3 regions of the Pseudoalteromonas lipolytica genome follow, and region 1 is predicted to be linked to each of the others. Evidence: predicted binding sites of a transcription regulator. Region 1 holds the regulator's gene; each other region holds the start of a gene.
The links. Region 1 encodes ArgR, which controls arginine synthesis, uptake and breakdown. Its sites were predicted from a motif close to ANTGAATANNTATTCANT; they were not measured.
Positions count from the first base shown of each region.

Region 2: D0907_RS04295 (OadG family transporter subunit) is a predicted target of ArgR. The motif match lies at 2,939-2,956, and genes of this name have one in related genera.
Region 3: argC (N-acetyl-gamma-glutamyl-phosphate reductase) is a predicted target of ArgR. The motif match lies at 1,856-1,873, and genes of this name have one in related genera.

Region 1 covers NZ_CP032090.1:3,032,527-3,039,628, forward strand. Annotated here, with positions in the region: gene rplU (50S ribosomal protein L21) at 1-117, opposite strand, end outside; gene ispB (octaprenyl diphosphate synthase) at 528-1,499, shown strand; gene mdh (malate dehydrogenase) at 1,598-2,533, opposite strand; gene argR (transcriptional regulator ArgR) at 2,760-3,227, shown strand; gene D0907_RS13665 (Dyp-type peroxidase) at 3,230-4,129, opposite strand; gene D0907_RS13670 (ABC transporter ATP-binding protein) at 4,194-5,237, opposite strand; gene D0907_RS13675 (ABC transporter permease) at 5,234-6,868, opposite strand; gene D0907_RS13680 (Fe(3+) ABC transporter substrate-binding protein) at 6,981-7,102, opposite strand, start outside.
Region 2 covers NZ_CP032090.1:930,116-937,217, reverse strand. Annotated here, with positions in the region: gene D0907_RS04305 (sodium ion-translocating decarboxylase subunit beta) at 1-847, opposite strand, end outside; gene oadA (sodium-extruding oxaloacetate decarboxylase subunit alpha) at 858-2,636, opposite strand; gene D0907_RS04295 (OadG family transporter subunit) at 2,652-2,900, opposite strand; gene D0907_RS04290 (DUF1328 domain-containing protein) at 3,433-3,606, shown strand; gene D0907_RS04285 (hypothetical protein) at 3,659-3,850, shown strand; gene D0907_RS04280 (TonB-dependent receptor domain-containing protein) at 4,052-7,018, shown strand; gene D0907_RS04275 (hypothetical protein) at 7,070-7,102, opposite strand, start outside.
Region 3 covers NZ_CP032090.1:703,007-710,108, forward strand. Annotated here, with positions in the region: gene panP (pyridoxal-dependent aspartate 1-decarboxylase PanP) at 1-381, shown strand, start outside; gene argE (acetylornithine deacetylase) at 644-1,798, opposite strand; gene argC (N-acetyl-gamma-glutamyl-phosphate reductase) at 2,020-3,030, shown strand; gene argB (acetylglutamate kinase) at 3,030-3,791, shown strand; gene D0907_RS03320 (ornithine carbamoyltransferase) at 3,799-4,719, shown strand; gene D0907_RS03325 (argininosuccinate synthase) at 4,729-5,931, shown strand; partial or broken gene argH (argininosuccinate lyase) at 5,983-7,102, shown strand, end outside.

The DNA of each region.
Region 1 (7,102 bases):
AAGTACTGAATCAAATTCAACTGCTGCACCAGTTTCAACGTCTAATTTCTCAAGACGAATTGTTTGACCTTCAGTCACACGGTGCTGTTTACCACCACTTTGGAAAACCGCGTACATAATTAACTCCGTCTGTGCGCCCTCAAATCGACGCAACTAAAATATTCTTCAATAGGGCGCGAAGTTTACGCTAATGCGCAAAAACTAGCAAGCCTCTTTTTAGATAAAATGAATAAAAAATAGCTGCATTAAGGGCAATTCAATATTTTCCCTTATTTTATCCTAAAAACACCGCTTGCCAAGCGGTTTTTGCGATCTTGTGACAATTAAATGACCGAGGCAAATATAGCTAATAAATCAGTCTAGAATGTTCACTTATTAAACAAGCAGATAAAATTAAGTCGCTATAATTGAGCCGAAAACAGAAACTTTAACGTGTTTTTTTATTGAATCATCACAAAATATCGAGCAAGCGCAATTTTTGATGTACAATCAGCCTCGTATACCCATAAAAATTGGCTCGGAGATCAATGGATATAAAAGCTATCCAGGCGTTAATCGAAAATGAAATGGATGACGTCAATCAACTTATACATGCCCAAATGCGCTCAGATGTCGCGTTGGTTAATCAACTTGGTTTATACATAGTTAACAGTGGTGGCAAGCGTGTTCGCCCCATGTTGGCTATTTTAGCAGCTAAAGCTTTAGGCTATGAGGGTAAAGATCACATTACCCTAGCAACCATCATTGAGTTTATTCACACAGCAACTTTGCTGCATGATGACGTGGTTGATGAGTCTAATTTGCGTCGAGGTACACCTACCGCAAACGCAGAGTTTGGCAATGCAGCCAGTGTGCTCGTGGGTGATTTTATTTACACTCGCTCATTCCAGCTTATGGTTGGGCTTGGCAAAATGCCGATCATGCAAATTTTAGCTGATGCGACCAATGTCATTGCTGAAGGTGAAGTGTTGCAGCTTATGAACTGTAATGACCCTAACACCACCGAACAAAGCTATATGCAGGTTATTTACAGCAAAACCGCCAAGCTTTTCGAAGCCGCAACGGGTCTTGCCGCTATCATTACCGAGCAAGACGAAAAAGTCCTCGACGCATTAAACCTATACGGCATGCATTTAGGGACTGCTTTTCAACTAGTAGATGATGTACTTGATTACAATGCTGATGCACAGCAACTTGGCAAAAACATTGGTGATGACTTAGCTGAAGGTAAACCTACTTTACCGCTTATTTACGCGATACAAAAAGGCACACCAGCGCAAGTAAAACTAGTTCGTGAAGCCATTGAACTAGGCAATGGTATGGATCACTTAGACAGCATTCTAGCGACGCTCGCTGATACCAAAGCCCTTGAGTTTACAATGCAAAAAGCAGAGCAAGAAGCTGATAAAGCCATTGCATGCATTGCTTTTTTACCCGACACGCCATACAAACAAGCATTAGAAAGCTTAGCGCGGATTGCGGTCGCCCGCGATCACTAAGCGAAACTTTATTCGAGCCATTAAAAAAGCCTGCAATTGCAGGCTTTTTTGTTTTAAGCGCTTCAACATGCATGTGAAGCGCTTAGCATCAATCGAGATTAACCGTTGATGAAATCAACACCTTCTTGGATGTCTTTGTTAAGTGTCGCTAGCATGTCGTTCTTAGCTTGCTCTTCGAATGCACTTAACTCACCGTAAGAAAGAATTTCTTCAACACCGTTCTTACCTAAACGTACTGGGTGTGCGAAGTAAGCAGCATCACCATTTTCAACAGCAACGTATGCGTAATCTACCACGTCTTCACCTTGTAAGCCTTTCACTAAAGACATACAAAAACGAGCCGCTGCTGCACCCATTGAAAGTGTTGCTGAACCGCCACCAGCTTTAGCATTAACAACTTCAGTACCTGCATTTTGGATACGTGGAGTAAGTGCTGCAACTTCTTCATCAGTGAAAGTAACGCCTTCAACTTGTGAAAGAAGTGGCAGAATGGTTGTACCAGAGTGACCACCAATAACAGGGACTTTAACGTCAGTTGCGCTTAAGCCTTTAAGCTCAGCTACAAACGCTTCAGAACGGATCACGTCAAGAGTCGTAATACCGAATACACGGTTAGCATCGTAAGTACCCGCTTTTTTGAATACTTCAGCAACGATTGGCACAGTGCCATTTACTGGGTTAGTGATGATACCTACTAACGCTTTAGGGCAGTTTTTAACGATGCCTTCAGCTAATGTTTTGATGATACCTGCGTTTACGTTGAAAAGGTCCGCACGGTCCATGCCCGGCTTACGTGGCATACCCGCTGGAATAAGAACGATATCACAACCTACTAATGCAGCGTCCAAGCTGTCTGCACCAAAGCCTTCAACTTTAACGTCAGTTGGGATGTGAGAAAGATCAACCGCTACACCAGGAACAACAGGGGCAACATCGTATAACGATAATTCAGAACCTGCAGGTAAACTTGTTTTTAATAATAAAGACAATGCTTGGCCGATACCGCCAGCTGCGCCTAAAACAGCAACTTTCATTGGAATTCTCCGTAATTTGAGGTAGGAAATATTTGTGGCCCTAAAGATAATGAAATTAGCGACTAAAAACAAATTTATCCTGCTTATTTCGCGTATAATTTCGACCATAGTTGTAAACTTAGCTGTAACGTGACGGTATTTGGACGACAAATGCAAACAAATACTGCATAACTATGCAGAATTGTGTAGAATTACTTCATATTTGATGAATAAAAGAAACGACAACATGCAACCACAAGACAAACAAGAAGCACTGATCAAAGCGTTTAAATCGTTATTAAAAGAAGAAAACTTTGGCTCACAAGGTGAGATTGTCGAAGCATTAAAAGACCAAGGCTTTGATAATATTAGCCAAAGTAAAGTCTCACGCATGTTGAGTAAATTTGGCGCTGTACGCACACGCAATGCAAAACAAGAAATGGTGTATTGTTTACCTGCCGAAATGGGTGTGCCAACCGCAAAGAGCCCTCTTCGTCAGCTTGTTATCGACATCATGCACAACGAAATGATGATTATTATTCGTACCAGCCCAGGGGCTGCACAGCTGATTGCCCGATTACTTGATTCATTAGGTAAGGCAGACGGTGTACTGGGTACAATTGCAGGCGACGACACTATTTTTATCGCCCCTGCAAAAATTTCTGAAATCGATGTCACGCTAGACCGCGTTAGAACATTATTCGATACAGTTTAACGTTAAAGCTGCTTCAAAAAGTTTACTGACGGGGCGAAAAATGCAGACCCCATGTCGGCTTGTGTAAAATCGAGCCAATGGTCATAACATTCGCCCTGCCCTAATCGGCTTTTGAGTACCTGTTCAAACGCATCACCTTGCGCTGCACACGACACCATTAAAATGCCCTGTTTATGAACGTCACCAAACGGCATGCTTTGATTGAGTATGAGAGGCTGACCCTTTTCATCTTTTAATTCACTTCGTACTGCATGACTCGTTTCAACAGCTGGCATTATTAACGTGTTATCAAGACGTGTACGCCCCATGATTTGCTCTTGCTCAGATAACGACAAATGTTGCCACACGCTTAGGTCATGCACAAAACGCTGCACATGAATATAACTTCCCTGATCTTCAAAATGACCCGGCTTATCAATCAGTGCGGTGCTTCGCTTTTGTCGCCCATGCGGAGTGTCTCCCGCATAAATAAAACCATTAAAATCGCGGCCATCTAAAAAGCGAAAGTTACGAACTTGTTCCACCAGCTCAACATCAGGTGTAAATAATTTAATGATTTGTAGAGCAAAAAGGTGATTTACATCTTCACGATCAGAGCGAATTTGCACAAACAAATCGAATGGCTGCGCACTCATGACGTGCTCACTGTGCGTCACATTTGGAAAGCTTTGTAATTGGCTTGGAATAAACTCTGGCAGTATATGCGGCCAGTACTGCGCACCAAGCGCAACCACACATGACAACATGGCTTCAGAGAATTGGTCTGCAAACTCGTCTTGAATGACGCTTACGCGTTTAAGTTTTTTGCGTAATGACTCATCGTGACCATCATAAACATTAAAAAACAGGTGCAAACCGTGTAAGTTTGCTTCAGCACAAATCCCAGATTGCGCTTGCGCCATAATGAATCCTTAGCTACTCGTTATCAAACATACAGACAAGGAATTCAGGATTATAACGTTCTGTTTAATCTTCGAAAAAATTGACCGTATGTGGCATTATTTTTATTTTTACTGGTTGCTCGACCGCTAGTACACGATCATTTTCGGCAGCAACTTCTAGCTCCTGCCCAGCAATACGTACCTTATACACATAACGCGTACCGATAAAACGTCTGTTTAGTATGGCTTGACTACTTACATCGCCGTGCTCTGCCTCACATAACTTAATATGATGAGGTCGTACATACACCACACCGTGTTGACCTTGATGCTTGCTTTCGGTTAGCGAATGTATGACACCATACGTCGTTTCATATTCAGTTGGCGTTAAGACTTTTGCCGTTAAGTATATGCCCGTACCAAGAAACTCTGCAACCTCCTTTGAGTTAGGTTGGCTAAATAACTGCTCAGGAGTGCCTTGTTGCGCTATTTTTCCACCGTGCATCACCGCAAGCGTATCAGCAAAGGCAAACGCTTCTTCTTTTGAGTGCGTCACAAAAACAGCGGAAACTTGTTGGTCTTTTATAATCCGACGAATATCAGCAATTAGTTCAAAACGCACTTGGGTATCAATGTTCGAAAATGGCTCATCAAGTAGTAATAAACTGGGTTTATATGCCAAAGCTCTCGCTATTGCGACACGTTGTTGCTGCCCACCGGAGAGTTGATGTGGGTATCGTTTTGCACAGCCATCTAGTTTAACCAACCTGAGCATTTCACTCACGCGCTCACGTTTTTGTGCTTTACTCATATTGCTCAAACCAAAGGCAATGTTATCGCTTACTGTTAGATGCGGAAACAAAGCGTAATCTTGAAACATCATGCCGATATTTCGTTTTTCTGGCGCAATAAAGTGATGATTGTCATTGACCACTTGTGAGTCGATACTCATGTATCCTTGCGATGGCTGTAAAATACCTGCAATTGCTTTTAACGTGGTGGTTTTACCACACCCACTGGCGCCTAATAAACAGACTATTTCGTCTTGCTTCACATTTAGAGTAAGCTCACTCAATACCTTAGTGCCATTATATTGGTAGGCTAAGTCTTTAATTATCAAATGACTCATGAGTGATTGTGCTCCATCGAACGATTAACGAAATACAAAGGAATTAGTCCTACTAAAACAATAAACAAGGCCGAAATAGACGCTAACTCTAATTGTTCATCACTGACATACTGAAAAACATGCGTGGCCAAAGTTTCAAAGTTAAATGGACGCAAGAGCAATGCGGCGGGTAGCTCTTTCATACATTCAATAAATACTAATAATCCTGCGGTTAATATACCGCGTTTTAGCAAGGGTAAATGAACTTTATACAGGGTTGTAAAAGGCCCTTTGCCCATTGATTGACTCGCCATATCGAGTGAGGGGCTGATACGTAAGAAACTACTTTCAAGCGCCCCATGCGCAATTGCATAGAAACGCACTATATAAGCAAAAACCATCGCAAATAGAGTACCACTTAATACTAGGCCTAACGAAAAACCGTGCGGCTCTAACCATGCATTCAGTAAGTCATCAAGCTGCGTTAAAGGCAGTAAAACGGCGATAGCAAGCACCGTGCCTGGTAGTGCGTACCCTGTACTCGCTAGACGTCCAGGAATAAGGGGGTAACGGTCTTTACTTATGCGTTGATAAAACAGCACACATAAGCTCAGTATAATAGTCGCCAGACTCACGACGACAGCAACCTTGAGGCTTTGCCATGCATAATTAAAAAATGCACCATTCCACGCATCTTCCGCATACACAATAGCGTACTTCACAAGCACTGCCACGGGTAATAAAAACGCCAGCACCAAAGTAAGGCTACAGGCTATTGTTGCCCCCCAGGCTGCGCTGCCTTTTAAGCTGTATAACGTCGCACTATTAACACTTGATTGGCGCTCATACACGGCTTGGTTTCTTCGGCTGTAGCGCTCAAGCATCAGGGTTAAGAATAAAATGAGCAGCATAATACCAGAAATTTTTGCAGCCGCAGTGAGAGAGTAATACCCCAACCAGGTATCGTAAACGGCGGTCGTCAATGTACTCACAGCAAAATAGTTCACTGTTGCAAAGTCAGCCATCGCCTCCATGCTAATTAAGGTAATACCCGCCACAATAGCGCCGCGGCCAAGTGGCAAGCTTACTCGTAAGAAGCTTTGCAAAGGGGACAGCCCCATTAACTGGCTGGCTTGCACAAGTTTAAATGATTGCTCTCTCAGTGCTGTTTTGAAAATTAAATACAAGTAAGGATACAACACAAGGGCAATCATCACTATTGCTCCTGTTAAGGTACGAATATCGAAAAACCAATAGTCATCAGGCGATTGCCAACCAAACCAATCACGTAGCGCAATTTGTACGGGACCTGCATAATCGAGTAAGTCCGTGTAAACATAAGCAATCAAGTAGGTCGGCATGGCAAGTGGCAGCATGAGCGCCCACTCAAATTGCTTTCGCCCCGGAAACTCACAATACGCAGTCAACCACGCTAATGGCAGCGCGATGAGGCAACTTAAAAGCCCGACTCCAGCAATCAAGAATAGAGTATTGCGGGTGTAATCCCACAACACAGTATCAAACAAGTGCTGAAACACATCAGAGCCTCCTTGCAGAGACTCCACTAATAAAAAGCCAAGAGGTGTTACAAGCAATAACCCGATAAACCAAGCTATTAACTGCCAGCGAGACAACGAAAACTTCACATGCATACGAGGCTGTTATTCCTTCATTAATAACAGGGCGATATAAAACAAAAGCTGTTTAAGCAATGCCGCTTAAACAGCTTTTTCAAATTTTTAAGCTGGAATAACGCTTTGTGCGTTATAAATCAAACTTCACTTCATCAATTAGCTTAAGTGCCACAGGGCGATATTTGCTAATTTCATCAAGCGACAAAGTATCTTCTTTAAATTTGCCCCATGATGCCACCATATCAGATAAAG
Region 2 (7,102 bases), 1.5 Mb from region 1:
CGACAGTTAAGAACTTATCGGCAGCCAGTTTTGAGCCAACAGCAAGACCTAAGAAAATAGTGGTAATGTTAATGATCTCGTTTTGCGCACTATTACTTAAACGGTCAACAACACCAGACTCTCGCATTAAATTACCTAAACAAAACATGCCAACAAGAGGGGTTGCCGCTGGTAAGAACAAAATAGTTAGGCTCAATACCATAAGCGGGAAAATAATCTTCTCAGTTTTCGACACAGCACGTAATTGTGGCATTTGAATTTGGCGCTCTTCAGGCGTTGTTAAAGCTCGCATGATGGGCGGTTGAATTATAGGAACCAATGCCATGTACGAATAAGCAGCTACTGCAATGGCACCTAATAAATCAGGAGCCAATTTCGACGCTAAAAATATTGCCGTTGGACCATCTGCACCACCGATAATAGCGATAGCGGATGCATCTTGCAGGGTAAACTCAAAACCTGGAATAAAGTTAAGTAAAATGGCACCAAATAAGGTTGCAAAAATACCAAACTGAGCAGCAGCCCCCAATAACAACATGCGAGGGTTTGCAATTAAAGCACTAAAATCTGTTAATGCACCCACCCCCATAAAGATCAACAGTGGAAAAACACCTGAGTCGATGCCAATGTGATAAACATAATATAAAAGCCCACCTGGGTCAGATAACCCAGCAACTGGAATGTTTGTCAAAATAGCGCCGAAGCCAATGGGTAAAAGCAGCAACGGCTCAAAATTACGTGCAATTGCCAAATACAGCAATAAACACCCTACGGCAATCATAATCAAAGCAGGAAAGGTAAAGTTTGCTATACCCGTTGCATGCCAAAGGTTTAAAAGACCATCCATCTTCTATCCCCTACGCTAACGAAATCATAGCATCGCCAGTGGTAACTGAGTCACCTTCGGCTACTAAGATTTCAGCGACAGTGCCTGTATGTGCAGCACGGACTTCGGTTTCCATTTTCATTGCTTCCATAATGATAACCACATCGCCTTGATTTACCGTTTGGCCCGGCTTTACCTTAATTTTAAAGATATTACCCGCCAATGGCGCATTGAGCGTTTCACCCGCTGACGCTGATGCCGATTGTGGAATTAATTCGCTGTCTTTAAGAGTAACTTCTTTAAGCTCACCACCTTGCGCTACTACGACATCGTAAACTTTCCCATCAACTTTTACGCTATACTGCTCAGCTTTAACGGCATTTTTGCCTGACGTAGGTTGTTTACTTTCAGTCTGGGCAGTTTCAGCTGTTGGAACTGCTTCAAATGCATCAGGGTTATGGCGGTTTTTAATAAACTTCAAGCCAATTTGCGGGAATAATGCATAAGTAAGCACATCATCAATTACTTCATCAGCAAGCTCTAAGCCTTGCTCTTTGGCTTCTTTTAAAAGCTCGGCTTCTAATTTCTCAAGTTCAGGCTCAAGTTTATCAGCAGGGCGACAAGTAATCGGTTCAGCACCATCAAGGACGCGTTCTTGCAGCTCTTTATTCATTGGCGCTGGTGTCGCACCATATTCACCTTTAAGTACACCGGCAGTTTCTTTAGTGATTGTTTTATAACGCTCACCAGTTAATACATTAAGTACCGCTTGTGTTCCTACTATTTGTGAGGTGGGTGTAACAAGCGGAATGAACCCTAAGTCTTCACGAACACGCGGGATCTCAAGTAATACTTGGTCTAATTTATCTGCTGCACCTTGCTCTTTAAGCTGGTTTTCCATGTTAGTTAACATGCCGCCAGGCACTTGTGCGAGTAAAATTCGACCATCAACCCCTTTTAAGCTGCCTTCAAATGCCGCATACTTTTTGCGAACATCACGGAAGTACGCAGCAATTTCTTCAAGTTGATTTAAATCGAGTTCAGTATCGCGCTCTGTGCCTTCAACAATTGACACAATTGTTTCAGTGGCACTGTGGCCATACGTCATACTCATTGACGATATTGCGGTATCAAGCATATCAATACCTGCATCAATTGCTTTTTGATATGTTGCAGTGCTAAGCCCTGTAGTCGCATGACATTGCATAGCAATCGGAATTGAAACTGTCTCTTTCAACCCTTTAATGAGTTGCTCACACTCATACGGTTTTAATAAACCCGCCATATCTTTAATACAAATAGAGTGACAACCAAGCTCTTCTAATTGTTTAGCAAGTTTTAACCACATATCAAGCGTATGAACAGGGCTTACCGTATACGAAATAGTCCCTTGCGCGTGCGCTCCCACTTTAACAGCCGCTTTAATCGCCGTTTCTAAGTTACGTACATCATTCATCGCATCGAAAATACGGAATACATCAACACCATTTTTATGGGCGCGTTCAACAAATTTTTCAACAACGTCATCAGCATAGTGGCGATAACCTAAAAGGTTTTGACCGCGTAATAACATTTGCTGTTTAGTGTTTGGCATTGCCGCCTTTAGCTCACGGATACGCTGCCAAGGGTCTTCACCTAAATAACGGATACAGGAGTCAAAAGTAGCTCCCCCCCATGATTCAATAGACCAATAACCTGCATGATCAAGCTTTTCGGCAATAGGCAGCATATCATCTAGGCGCATACGCGTTGCTAAGAGAGATTGATGCGCATCACGCAATACTAATTCGGTTAGTTTTAATTTAGCCATGTTCAAGCTGCTCCGTTATTGTTGTTTATTTCTAAATTGAGCGATAGCAGCGCTGATAGCTGCAATATGTGCCGGTGGTACCCCTTGCTGAGGCTGTAATTTTGCGGTTCGGACTGGAACTGAGCTCGCAGAGTTTTCAAATCGCCCCAACAATTTCGACATCAGCAGTACGGCTGAAATCAAAATACTGAGAAAGATAAATACACCCACCATACCCGTTAGCATTAAGCTGGCTGCGGTTGTAAGTAAGCCACCAATATCCATACTGCTCCCCTCGCTACTCAGAATAAAAAAACACTTAAATTGAATATTTATACACTCATAATAACAAACAAAACTTATTTTTAAAGCTTTATTGTCAATTGGTAAAACCAATTAATTACAGGGTAACACATCAAACAATTAATTAACACCAAGCCATTACGGCAATTAACTACCCAATATAGACGATAAAAATACTCAATATAGTCAAAAGTTATATGTAAAAATAGTTAACTGTGTAACGTAGCAGCGTAAAAATCAGCTAAAGCAAGGGGTTTGGTAACTTGTATGCCATACAGGTTAAATTGGTCTTACCAAGAAAACATACTCACAGGCGTCCACTTTCAGCATAGAAGTTGAAAAATTATCACTATGAATAAGTTACATGATCACTCGTAATAATTACCAAACGACACGCCACAAAAAAAACCGAAAAAAAACTAACAAATTGAAAAATAAGGACTTTAAAACTTTGGTATGGAACTCGCTTCAGTCTAATCAACCGAAACGAAATTAAATAACCAAGGAGAACATTATGTTACGCTGGACAGTTACTTTTTTAGTTATAGCGCTAATCGCTGCAGTGTTAGGTTTTGGCGGTATTGCAGGGGCCGCAGCAGGCATAGCTAAAATCATATTTTTTATATTCTTAGTTTTACTTGTTATTTCACTTATATCAGGTGCTCTTAGAGGCAATGTACCTAAGTAATAACAAACCAACAGCAATTTACTTTACTAATTTATTTACAAGGAATTTCATTATGAAAAATTCAACTTTAAAAGCAGCTACTATCGCCCTATTTTCAGCTTTATTTATTATGGGGTGTGAAGACAACACAGCAGAAGAAGCTGGTGAGCGCATTGATGAAGCAGTAACCGACGCTCAAAATGCAGTAGAAGATGCATGCGAAGAAGTTAAAGAAGGTGTAAAAGCAGAAGAAACTAACTGCTAAAAATAGAGACTTTACGAAAAAAAGCGGCTTTATAAGTCGCTTTTTTTCGTAAAGCATTGGTATTTTTGAAAAACATATACAAAATAACGAAGTATTTTTTTACTTTTACCTAATATGTATACTAAGCTGATATTGCTAAGAATGGACTATCAGCAGTATTCCATTGTTTTCTAGCCAACTATAATTTATTGGGAGATAACAATGTTAACCAGCAAACTATCTAATGCTATAAGATTAGCAATTAGTACAGGCTTCGTGTCATCAGTTTTACTGTATGCACCAACAAGTTCAGCCGAAGAAGAAACTGAAGCAAAAAAAGATCTCGAAGTGATATCAGTCACCGGTAGTCGGATTAGACAACCTGGTGCGGTCTCTGCAAGCCCTATTGTTTCAATTGGAGAAAAAGAACTAGGTTATCAACAAGAACCTGAAGTAGAGCAAATCCTTAGAACCCTTCCCTCTACAATCCCTGGAGACGGTAGTAACGTAAATAATGGCTCTGGCGGTGCAGCAACCATTAACTTAAGGGGCTTAGGTTCACAACGCTCTTTAGTGTTAATGAATGGTCGCCGGATGATTCCATACAACTATAATGGGTCTGTTGATAGCTCAACAATCCCCACAGCCCTCATTGAAAGAATTGACATTATTACCGGTGGTGCTTCTGCGGTATACGGCTCAGATGCGATTGCAGGTGCTGTGAATGTAGTCTTAAAAGATGACTTCCAAGGCGTTGATTTAGACTTTAAGCACTCTGAAACAGGTGATGGTGATGGCGATAAAGACAGCATAGCTCTTACAATCGGCTCTAATTTAGAAGATGATAAAGGCAATGTGGTTCTCTCTTTAGGCTGGAGCCAACGTGATCAAATCTTACTGGGTGACCGTCCGTTGGGCCTACTCGGTATAGAAACTAAAACAGGTGCTAACTACGAGCAATTCCTCAATGGTGAACCCCCAATTCCAGCACCAGCAGATTGTAGCGGTCCAAACTCTGTTGAAAGTGGCGGTTCAACAACAGCATTCCCTACGAGATTTGCGATTGTAGGTGCGGGTACAACAGGTTCTGGGCAATTTAGAAATGACGGAACATTGCAACCAGACACCTGTAGTGTATTTAACTTTAACCCTTATAACTTCTACCAAACACCTTCAGAGCGTTATTCTGCTACAGCCATTGCTAAATATAACTTAACTGATGAGCATAAAGTATATTCAAGCTTCAACTACACAAATACCAGTGTTGATACTCAGGTCGCACCATCTGGAACATTTGGTTCAAGCTTCAACTTACCGCTTGCTAATCCACTAATTGGTGACCAAGCTAGACAATTTATGATTGACGGAGCAACAGCAGCTCTGGCAGCTGGAAGCTTAGATGATAGCAACTGGCAAGACGTCAATGGCAATGGTATCGTTGATAGTGAAGACTATTTAAAAGTTCAACTTCGTCGTAGAACGTTAGAACTTGGCGCAAGAACAGAACGTTATGACAGTGCGCAATTCCAACTTGTAACTGGTGTGACAGGTTTCTTCCTTGATGACTGGGAATACGATGTTAGCTACCAATATGGTGAATCTAACAGAACCACAGTGCGTGGCGGCTATACTAACCTAACTAATATTCAAAATGCTCTTGATACAACAGATGGTGTCACTTGTAAAAATGGTGATTCTAGCTGTGTGCCAATCAATTTATTTGGTGGTTTCGGTACAATCACTGAAGAAATGGCAGGATACGCTCAAGCAATCGCCCTGCAACAGCAAAAATACAGCCAAGAAATTTTCACCGCAACGGTTAATGGCGCCATTAATTTTATCGAAATTCCAGGTGCAGGTGCGCCACTTTCGATGAGCTTTGGTTACGAAAATCGTCGCGAAAAAGGCCTTTTTGAACCGGATGAATGTTTAAAACTTGCCCCTGCAAGCTGCCAAGGGGGAGCCGGTGGTAACCAGCTACCAATTTCGGGTGGCTTTAAAGTTGATGAGGTATTTTTAGAAGGTTACCTACCTGTGTTAGATGGGTTACCTGGTGCTGAAACACTTGATGTTGAATTTGGTTTCCGCTGGGCAGACTATGACACTGTTGGTAGTAACGAAACTTGGAAGCTCGGTTTTAACTGGCGCCCTGTAAGTGATGTACTTGTTCGTGTAATGCAACAACAAGCAACACGTGCACCTAATGTTGGTGAGATTGCATCACCTGTAGTCACAGGCTTAGACAATGCACAACAAGATCCTTGCTCTGTCGCAAATGCCGCTAATATTGATGCAACGTTGAGACAACTTTGTATTTCAACTGGCATGACTGACGCGCAAGTAGGTAATGTACAAGATGTAATATCTGGTCAAGTGCAAGTTATCAGCGGGAGCGATCCTTTAAACCCACCTGGTGCTGAAGAAGCAGAAACATTTACTGCGGGTATTGTCTGGACGCCTGAGTTCAGTGCAGTTGAAAACTTTACAATTACACTCGATTACTACGATATTGATATTGATAATATTATTGGTAACTTCTCAGCTCAGGAAATTCTAGATGCATGTTATGTACTTGGCGATGCAAACGAGTGTGCAAAAATCAACCGCATTGGGGGTGATTTAACAATTGCTGGCGCGGGTATTGAGCAATTTACGACCAACTTAAAAAACCAACGCGCCGAGGGTGTAGAGCTTGGGTTTAATTTTGGTATTTTGCTTGATGATATGGGCGAATTGCAGTTCTCTGGTAATGTAAACAAATACCTAACTCAAGAATCACAAAGTTCCAGCACTGCCCGCATTATTGACTGTAAAGGGTATTTCAGCACAAGCTGTGATCCTGTTTCTGAATTACGCTGGGTACAACGTACTAGCTGGATTTGGGAAGACTTTACGGTTTCATTACAATGGCGCCATATAGATGGTGTTGATGTTGAGCCAATCGAAGCACCTAATGTTTTTGAAGAATTCAGAAGTATTGAAAGCTACGATTACTTCGATTTATTTGCCAGCTATCATGTTACCGAATACATGAATGTTACATTCGGTATTGATAACATGTTTGAAAAAGAGCCACCTGTAGTGGGTGGTGAAGCTGGTGATACAAGCTCAAACTCAGGTAACACATTCCCAAGTAACTATGACGTTTTAGGTCGTCAATTTAAAATGGGTGTGAAGTTAAAGTTTTAATAACTTAAAACCAGAGCGGCTTATAAAGCCGCTCTTTTTTTACTTAATTTTTTACTTACATTGAACAGTTAATACCTTCCCTGA
Region 3 (7,102 bases), 1.3 Mb from region 1:
GCTGAATTAATTAGGCAAGACGAAGACTTTGAGCTGATTTCAGAACCTGAATTGTGTTTATTAACCTATCGATATGTCCCTAAACAGATTCAAGAAAAACTTAAAAATGCTGACGAAGAAACTAAACTCGATATTTATGCTTCACTGAACCGTTTTACGGCCAGTATGCAAAAACGTCAGCGTGAAGCTGGGCGTTCTTTTGTATCGCGTACACGTTTAACCCCTGCGCAATACGATTACCAGCCTACCGTGGTGTTTAGAGTTGTGTTAGCGAATCCGCTTACGTCAAAGGCTATATTAAAAGATATTCTTGCAGAGCAAAAAGAACTGTCTAAAACAGATCCTGTATTTAAAAAGTATTTAAGTAAGTACATGGATTAGGTGATATAAATAAGTAAAAAGGAGCTTGAAAGCTCCTTTTTTTATACCAATTTGCGTATTTCAATGAGCAAGGTTGAGGCAATAAAAGCTCGTTGATAACAATGCAAAAATTTCGTTATTTAGGTATTCTCGGCAATTGCTCCTGCATTGCTCCTGCATTGCTCTACCTTCTGCATCTATGCAGTCGTAAATCAGCAATTTTTAACGCAGTTAGCGACTGGTTTAATCCCTCAAAATGATTAAAAATTATTGCAAAATGGTATTATGCCTTTTGAAAACAGCTAGCCTTAATCATTTCACTGATGATCTGTTGCGATGGTTTGATTTTTTCCATGGCTAAAAACTCATCAGGCTGATGTGCTTGGTTGATTGACCCTGGCCCCATAACAATCGTTTCACAGCCTAATTGTTGAATAAACGGCGCTTCGGTGCAGTAGTTAACTGCAACCGCAGGTTGGCCTGACACCTTTTCTGCCAGTTTTACTAAAGCGCTATCTGTGCTGCCGCTGAATGCAGGTATTGGGTCGTGTAAGTCAATAACGCTGACAGCGTTTGGATACTCAGTATTTATTTCATTGGCTGCATTAATCAAAATGGCTTGCAGCTCTTGTACGCTTAAACCGGGTAGTGGGCGCATATCAATGTGCATTTCACAGCAGCCACAAATACGGTTTGCGTTATCGCCGCCATGAATATGACCTAGGTTTAATGTTGGGTACGGTATTACAAAGTGCTCAACTGAATATTTATTCTTTAATTCGTCTTTAATGATTAACAGTTTTGTAATCATTTTATGCATGACTTCGATGGCATTTAAGCCTCGCTCAGGGTCTGAGCTGTGACCCGAACGACCCACAACGCGAATCGCTGAACTCATGTGGCCTTTATGAGTAAACACCGGTGTCATGTCTGTTGGCTCGCCAATAATACAGCGCGCGGGCTTTAAATTAGGGTGGCGACATATTTGCTGAGCACCCGCCATTGTCGTTTCTTCATCGGCTGTGGCTAAAATTAATAAAGGCTCTGTTTGCTGGCTTGCATCAAGCTCACTAATGGCCTGCAGTACAAAAGCAAAAAAACCTTTCATATCAATGCTGCCTAAACCGAATAACTTGTTGTCATGCTCGCTTAATTTAAACGGATCATAATTCCAGCGGCTGTCATCAAATGGCACGGTATCGGTGTGGCCCGCTAACATCAGTCCCCCTTCACCTTCACCCCGTCTCGCTAATAAATTAAAGCGACCTTTGCCATGCTCAAGCTCTGTAATTTCGCAGCTAAAGCCTAAGGTTTCGCACCAATTGGCAAGTAAGGTAATGACCTCTTTATTGCTCATGCATAAAGAGTCTTCAATTGCACTAATTGAAGGCGCAGCAATCAATTGTTGATACATCGATAAAAAAGAGGGAAGCGACATAAAAAAATCCAAAAATAATTATTCAATCTAATTGCATAACAATATAAAAGTATTTATTATGAATATCAATTCACTTTTTGAGCATAAATATACTTTAAAGTAGCGTATGAACACAAAACGACGATAACCTTATTTCATTACTTTAGATAGTGTTTTTATTCGCTAAACAGCGAGTAGTTTTAAATGTGTAAATAGATAAGTTAAATAGGTAAAACCAAGCAATGAATGTAGTGATTATTGGCGCAAGTGGATATAGCGGCGCAGAGCTTGCGAGTTTAGTCGCCAAGCACCCACAACTAACTTTAAAGGCATGTTATGTCTCTGAGGGCAGCTTAGATAAAAATAAGTGTTTAAGTGACTTATATCCTGAGCATTTAGGGCTTTTAGACCATCCATTACAGCCATTAACAGCAGCCGCTTATACCGACATCGAACAGCATGCTGATTACGTGTGTTTATGTACAGATCATGAAGTGAGTGTTGACCTTGCTCCTCGATTTTTAGCAATGGGTAAAAAAGTATTCGATTTATCAGGCGGCTTTCGTTTAGCTGGGAATGAGGATTACCTCACTTACTATGGCTTTGCGCATCAGCATCCAACGCTTTTAACACAAGCAGCCTATGGACTAGCAGAGTGGAATGCGGATGCAATCAGTCAGGCAAATTTGGTTGCGGTTGCAGGCTGTTATCCTACAGCCGCACTTAACTCATTAAAACCATTGAAAGAAGCCGGCTTATTAGCAGAGCAAACAATTATTATTAATGCCGTGTCAGGCGTCACGGGGGCGGGTAGAAAAGCGAGTGTTAATACGCATTTTTGCGAAGTATCACTTGCGCCTTATGGGTTATTTAACCACAGGCACACACCTGAAATTGAACAACATTTAGGCCATCCTGTGTTATTTACCCCGCATTTGGGGAATTTTCCGCGGGGAATTTTAGAAACTATTTATGTGCAATTAAAACCCGGTGTAACACCAGAGCAAGTAACAGAAGCGTATCAGGTGTTAGCCGATGAACCGTTGATTCGTTTACTTGGAAGCAAAATACCCAGTATTAAAGGCGTTGCTAAACAGCCGTATGTTGATATTGCGTGGCAACAAAAAGGCGAACAGCTCATTGTTATGTCGGCCATTGATAACCTGTTAAAAGGGGCGGCTGGGCAAGCATTGCAATGTATTAATTTAGCGATGGGTATACCTCATCATACCGGATTAGTAGGAGCGTTATGATGAAAACATGGGTCATTAAAATTGGCGGTGCGGTATTAAATACTGCCGATGCTGCAAAAGCCCTATTTGATGTTTTAATCTCACAACAGCAAGCTAACTTTGTGATTGTTCATGGTGGGGGTGCATTAGTTGATGCATGGCTTATGGATGCGGGATTCGCCAGTGCTAAGCACCAAGGTTTACGTATCAGTCCAAAAGAACAAATGCCATACATCGTTGGGGCGTTAGCTGGCTGTGCTAATAAACAACTAATGAGTCAAGCCATTGCCTCGGGTCATAAACCTGTGGGTATGAGCCTTTATGAAGCCGGTGTTGTGGTTAAGCAAAAATTAAAAGCGTTGGGGCAAGTTGGGCAATGCTGTGACAGTATCGACAGTATTTTACCCAGCTTAATTGAACAAGGCCGTCTACCATTAGTCAGCTCTATTGGTTTTGATGAAGAGGGACTTTGGTACAACGTAAATGCAGATGAAGCGGCCGCAGCGATTGCGAAAGAGCTTGATGCAGAACTTATTTTTATGACTGATGTAGAAGCGGTACTTGATGCAAATAAGCAACCATTACATCAACTTAATACGCAGCAAATAGATGCATTAATTCTTCAAGGAGTTATTCAGGGCGGGATGGAGGTCAAAGTTAAGACCAGTCTTCTTGCTGCCCAACATTTACGACGTGGTGTGTATATCTCAAGCTGGTTAAAGCCAGAAAATTTAGTCGCTTTATTGCAAGGCGAGCACGTTGGAACAAAGATTACACCATAGGTATTACATGTTAACTCACTTTTTATCGGGTCTTGAATTAGACCAAAAAGGCGCGCTTAAATTATTAGACTTAGCGCAAAAAATTAAAGCAAACCCTGTTGATTTTAGCCAAGCGTTAGCGGGCAAATCAGTGGTGACATTATTCGAAAAACCAAGCTTACGCACGCGTTTATCATTCGATATAGGCATTAATAAATTAGGTGGCCATGCTGTGTATTTAGACTCACAAAATGGGGCTATGGGTGCACGTGAATCGGTGAAAGATTTTGCTTTAAATATTTCTACTTGGGCCGACGGTATTGTGGCTCGTGTATTTGCACATAAAACATTAACTACGCTTGCTGAATTTTCGTCAGTGCCTGTGGTGAATAGTCTGTGTGATTTATACCACCCATGCCAAGCATTAGCGGATTTCTTAACGCTGCAAGAAGTACACGGCGATGTCAGTAAACTGAAGCTTGCTTATTTAGGTGAAGGCAATAACGTGACGCATTCACTTATGTTACTTGCTGCAACGTTAGGGACTGATTTTGTGGCGGTTTGCCCTAAGGGGAGTTCTCCAGATTCACAGATTCTCAAACAAGCAGAGCAAATTGCAGCCATGAATGGTGCATCTGTGATGGTCAGTGACAGAATTGAAGCGGCAGTCGGCGCAAATGCAGTCTATGCTGATACGTGGGTATCTATGGGAGATAAAACCCCACTTGAGCAAGTTAAGGCTAAATATATGCCGTACCAGTTAAATCAAGCGTTGCTTGATCAAACGGGCGCGCAAACAGTGTTGCATTGCCAGCCAGCTCATCGCGAATTTGAAATTACCTCTGAGGTAATGGATGGCCCTGCATCAAAAATTATTCAACAAGCAGAAAATCGTATGCATGCGCAAAACGCACTGCTTGTCACATTATTAAATCCAAATTTTGTTTAAGGAACACCAATGAGTTCAATCAAAAAAGTCGTATTAGCCTATTCTGGTGGTCTAGATACATCGGCAATCGTGCCGTGGTTAAAAGAGAACTACGGCTGTGAAGTTATCGCATTCGTTGCTGATGTAGGCCAAGGTGCTGAAGAGCTTGAAGGCGTTGAGGCCAAAGCAATCGCTTCAGGTGCATCTGAGTGTTATGTGGTTGACCTAAAAGACGAAATGGTCAGTGATTATATTTATCCGACATTAAAAACAGGCTCTATCTACGAAGGTACTTATTTACTGGGTACGTCGATGGCGCGCCCTATTATTGCAAAAGCACAAGTAGAGATTGCGCGTAAAGTGGGGGCTGATGCACTGTCGCATGGCTGCACAGGTAAAGGTAACGACCAAGTGCGTTTTGAATCATGTTTCGCAGCATTAGCGCCTGATCTTAAAGTGATTGCGCCATGGCGTGAATGGGATTTATCAAGCCGTGAATCATTACTAGATTACTTGGCTGAGCGTAATATCCCTTGTTCAGCATCTGCTACAAAAATTTACAGCCGTGATGCAAACGCATGGCACATTTCGCACGAAGGTGGCGAGCTTGAAGATCCATGGTGCCAACCGAGCGATCAAGTGTGGACCTGGACTAACTCTCCAGAGCAAGCACCAAACGAGCCTGAATATGTGACATTAAACGTAGTAGAAGGTGAAGTGGTTGCGGTTAATGGTGAGACATTAAAACCATACGATTGTTTAGTTAAGCTAAATGATATCGCAGCGCCACATGGTGTAGGCCGTGTAGATATTGTTGAAAACCGTTTAGTCGGTATGAAATCGCGTGGTTGTTATGAAACACCAGGGGGCACAGTAATCATGGCTGCACTGCAAGCTGTTGATGAGCTCGTGTTAGATAAATCAAGCCGCAAGTGGAAAGAAGTGCTGGGTGGTGAGTTCTCACACTTAGTGTATGACGGCCGTTGGTTTACGCCGCTTAAAGATTCAATTCTTGCAGCTGCTGAATCACTCTCAAAGCTGGCAACAGGTGAAATTGTTCTTAAACTGTATAAAGGTCAAGTAACTGCAGTGCAGAAGAAGTCACCTAACAGCTTATACAGTGAAGACTTTGCAACCTTTGGTGAAGATGATGTATACGACCAATCACATGCTGAAGGGTTTATTCGTTTATTCTCACTTTCGAGCAGAATCTCTGCATTAACGAAAAAATAATTTTATTTTGCCCCGTTCAGCGGGGCAATATCAGCGTTTGGAGAGAATTCAATGGCATTATGGGGCGGACGTTTTTCTACGGGTCCAGATGAAGCATTTAAGCAATTTAACGATTCACTTCCCTTTGATTATCAGCTTGCAGAGCAAGATATTATTGGCTCAGTTGCGTGGGCCGGTGCGCTTAAACAGGTTGATGTGTTAAATCAACAAGAATACGACGATCTTGTCGCAGCACTTAATACTCTGTTGGATGAGGTTAAAGCTAATCCACAGGCTGTCGCTGTGGCAGGGCATGAAGATATTCATTCTTATGTTGAGTCGGCATTAATTGACAAAGTTGGCGACTTAGCAAAAAAACTTCACACAGGTCGTAGCCGCAACGACCAAGTTGCTACAGATTTCCGTTTATGGTGTCGCGATACAGCGGATCATATTCTTGACGCTATTGCTGATTTAAAGGCCGAATTTATTGCTTTAGCAGAACGTGAGCTGGGTACTATTTTACCGGGTTATACACATTTGCAACGCGCGCAGCCCGTGCTCTTTAGTCATTGGTGCATGGCGTATGTGGAAATGCTTGAGCGTGATGAAAGTCGTTTAACAGATGCGAAAAAGCGTATGAACTTTTGTCCATTAGGCAGTGGCGCACTGGCTGGTACGGCGTACCCAATTGACAGGCAAACGCTTGCCGAGGGGCTAGGTTTTACCGCTGCAACGCGCAACAGTCTTGATGCAGTGTCTGATCGCGACTTTGTGGTGGAGCTATTAAGCTGTGCCTCTATCTCAATGATTCATTTATCTCGTATGGCTGAAGATCTTATTTTCTATAATTCTGGTGAAGCAGGGTTTGTTGAATTGTCGGATGGTGTGACGTCGGGTTCATCATTGATGCCACAAAAGAAAAACCCAGATGCACTTGAGCTAATTCGGGGTAAGACAGGGCGAGTTTTTGGTGCTTTTAGTGCCATGATGATGACCTTAAAGGCCTTACCACTTGCATATAATAAAGATATGCAAGAAGACAAAGAAGGCTTGTTTGATGCGATGCCAACGTGGCTTGCGTGTATTCATATGGCACAAGCTTGCATTAAAGGGATTAAAGTTAATGCTGAAAAGACCCTAGCCGCAGCAAAAGGGGGGCACTCTAACGCCACCGAATTGGCTGACTATT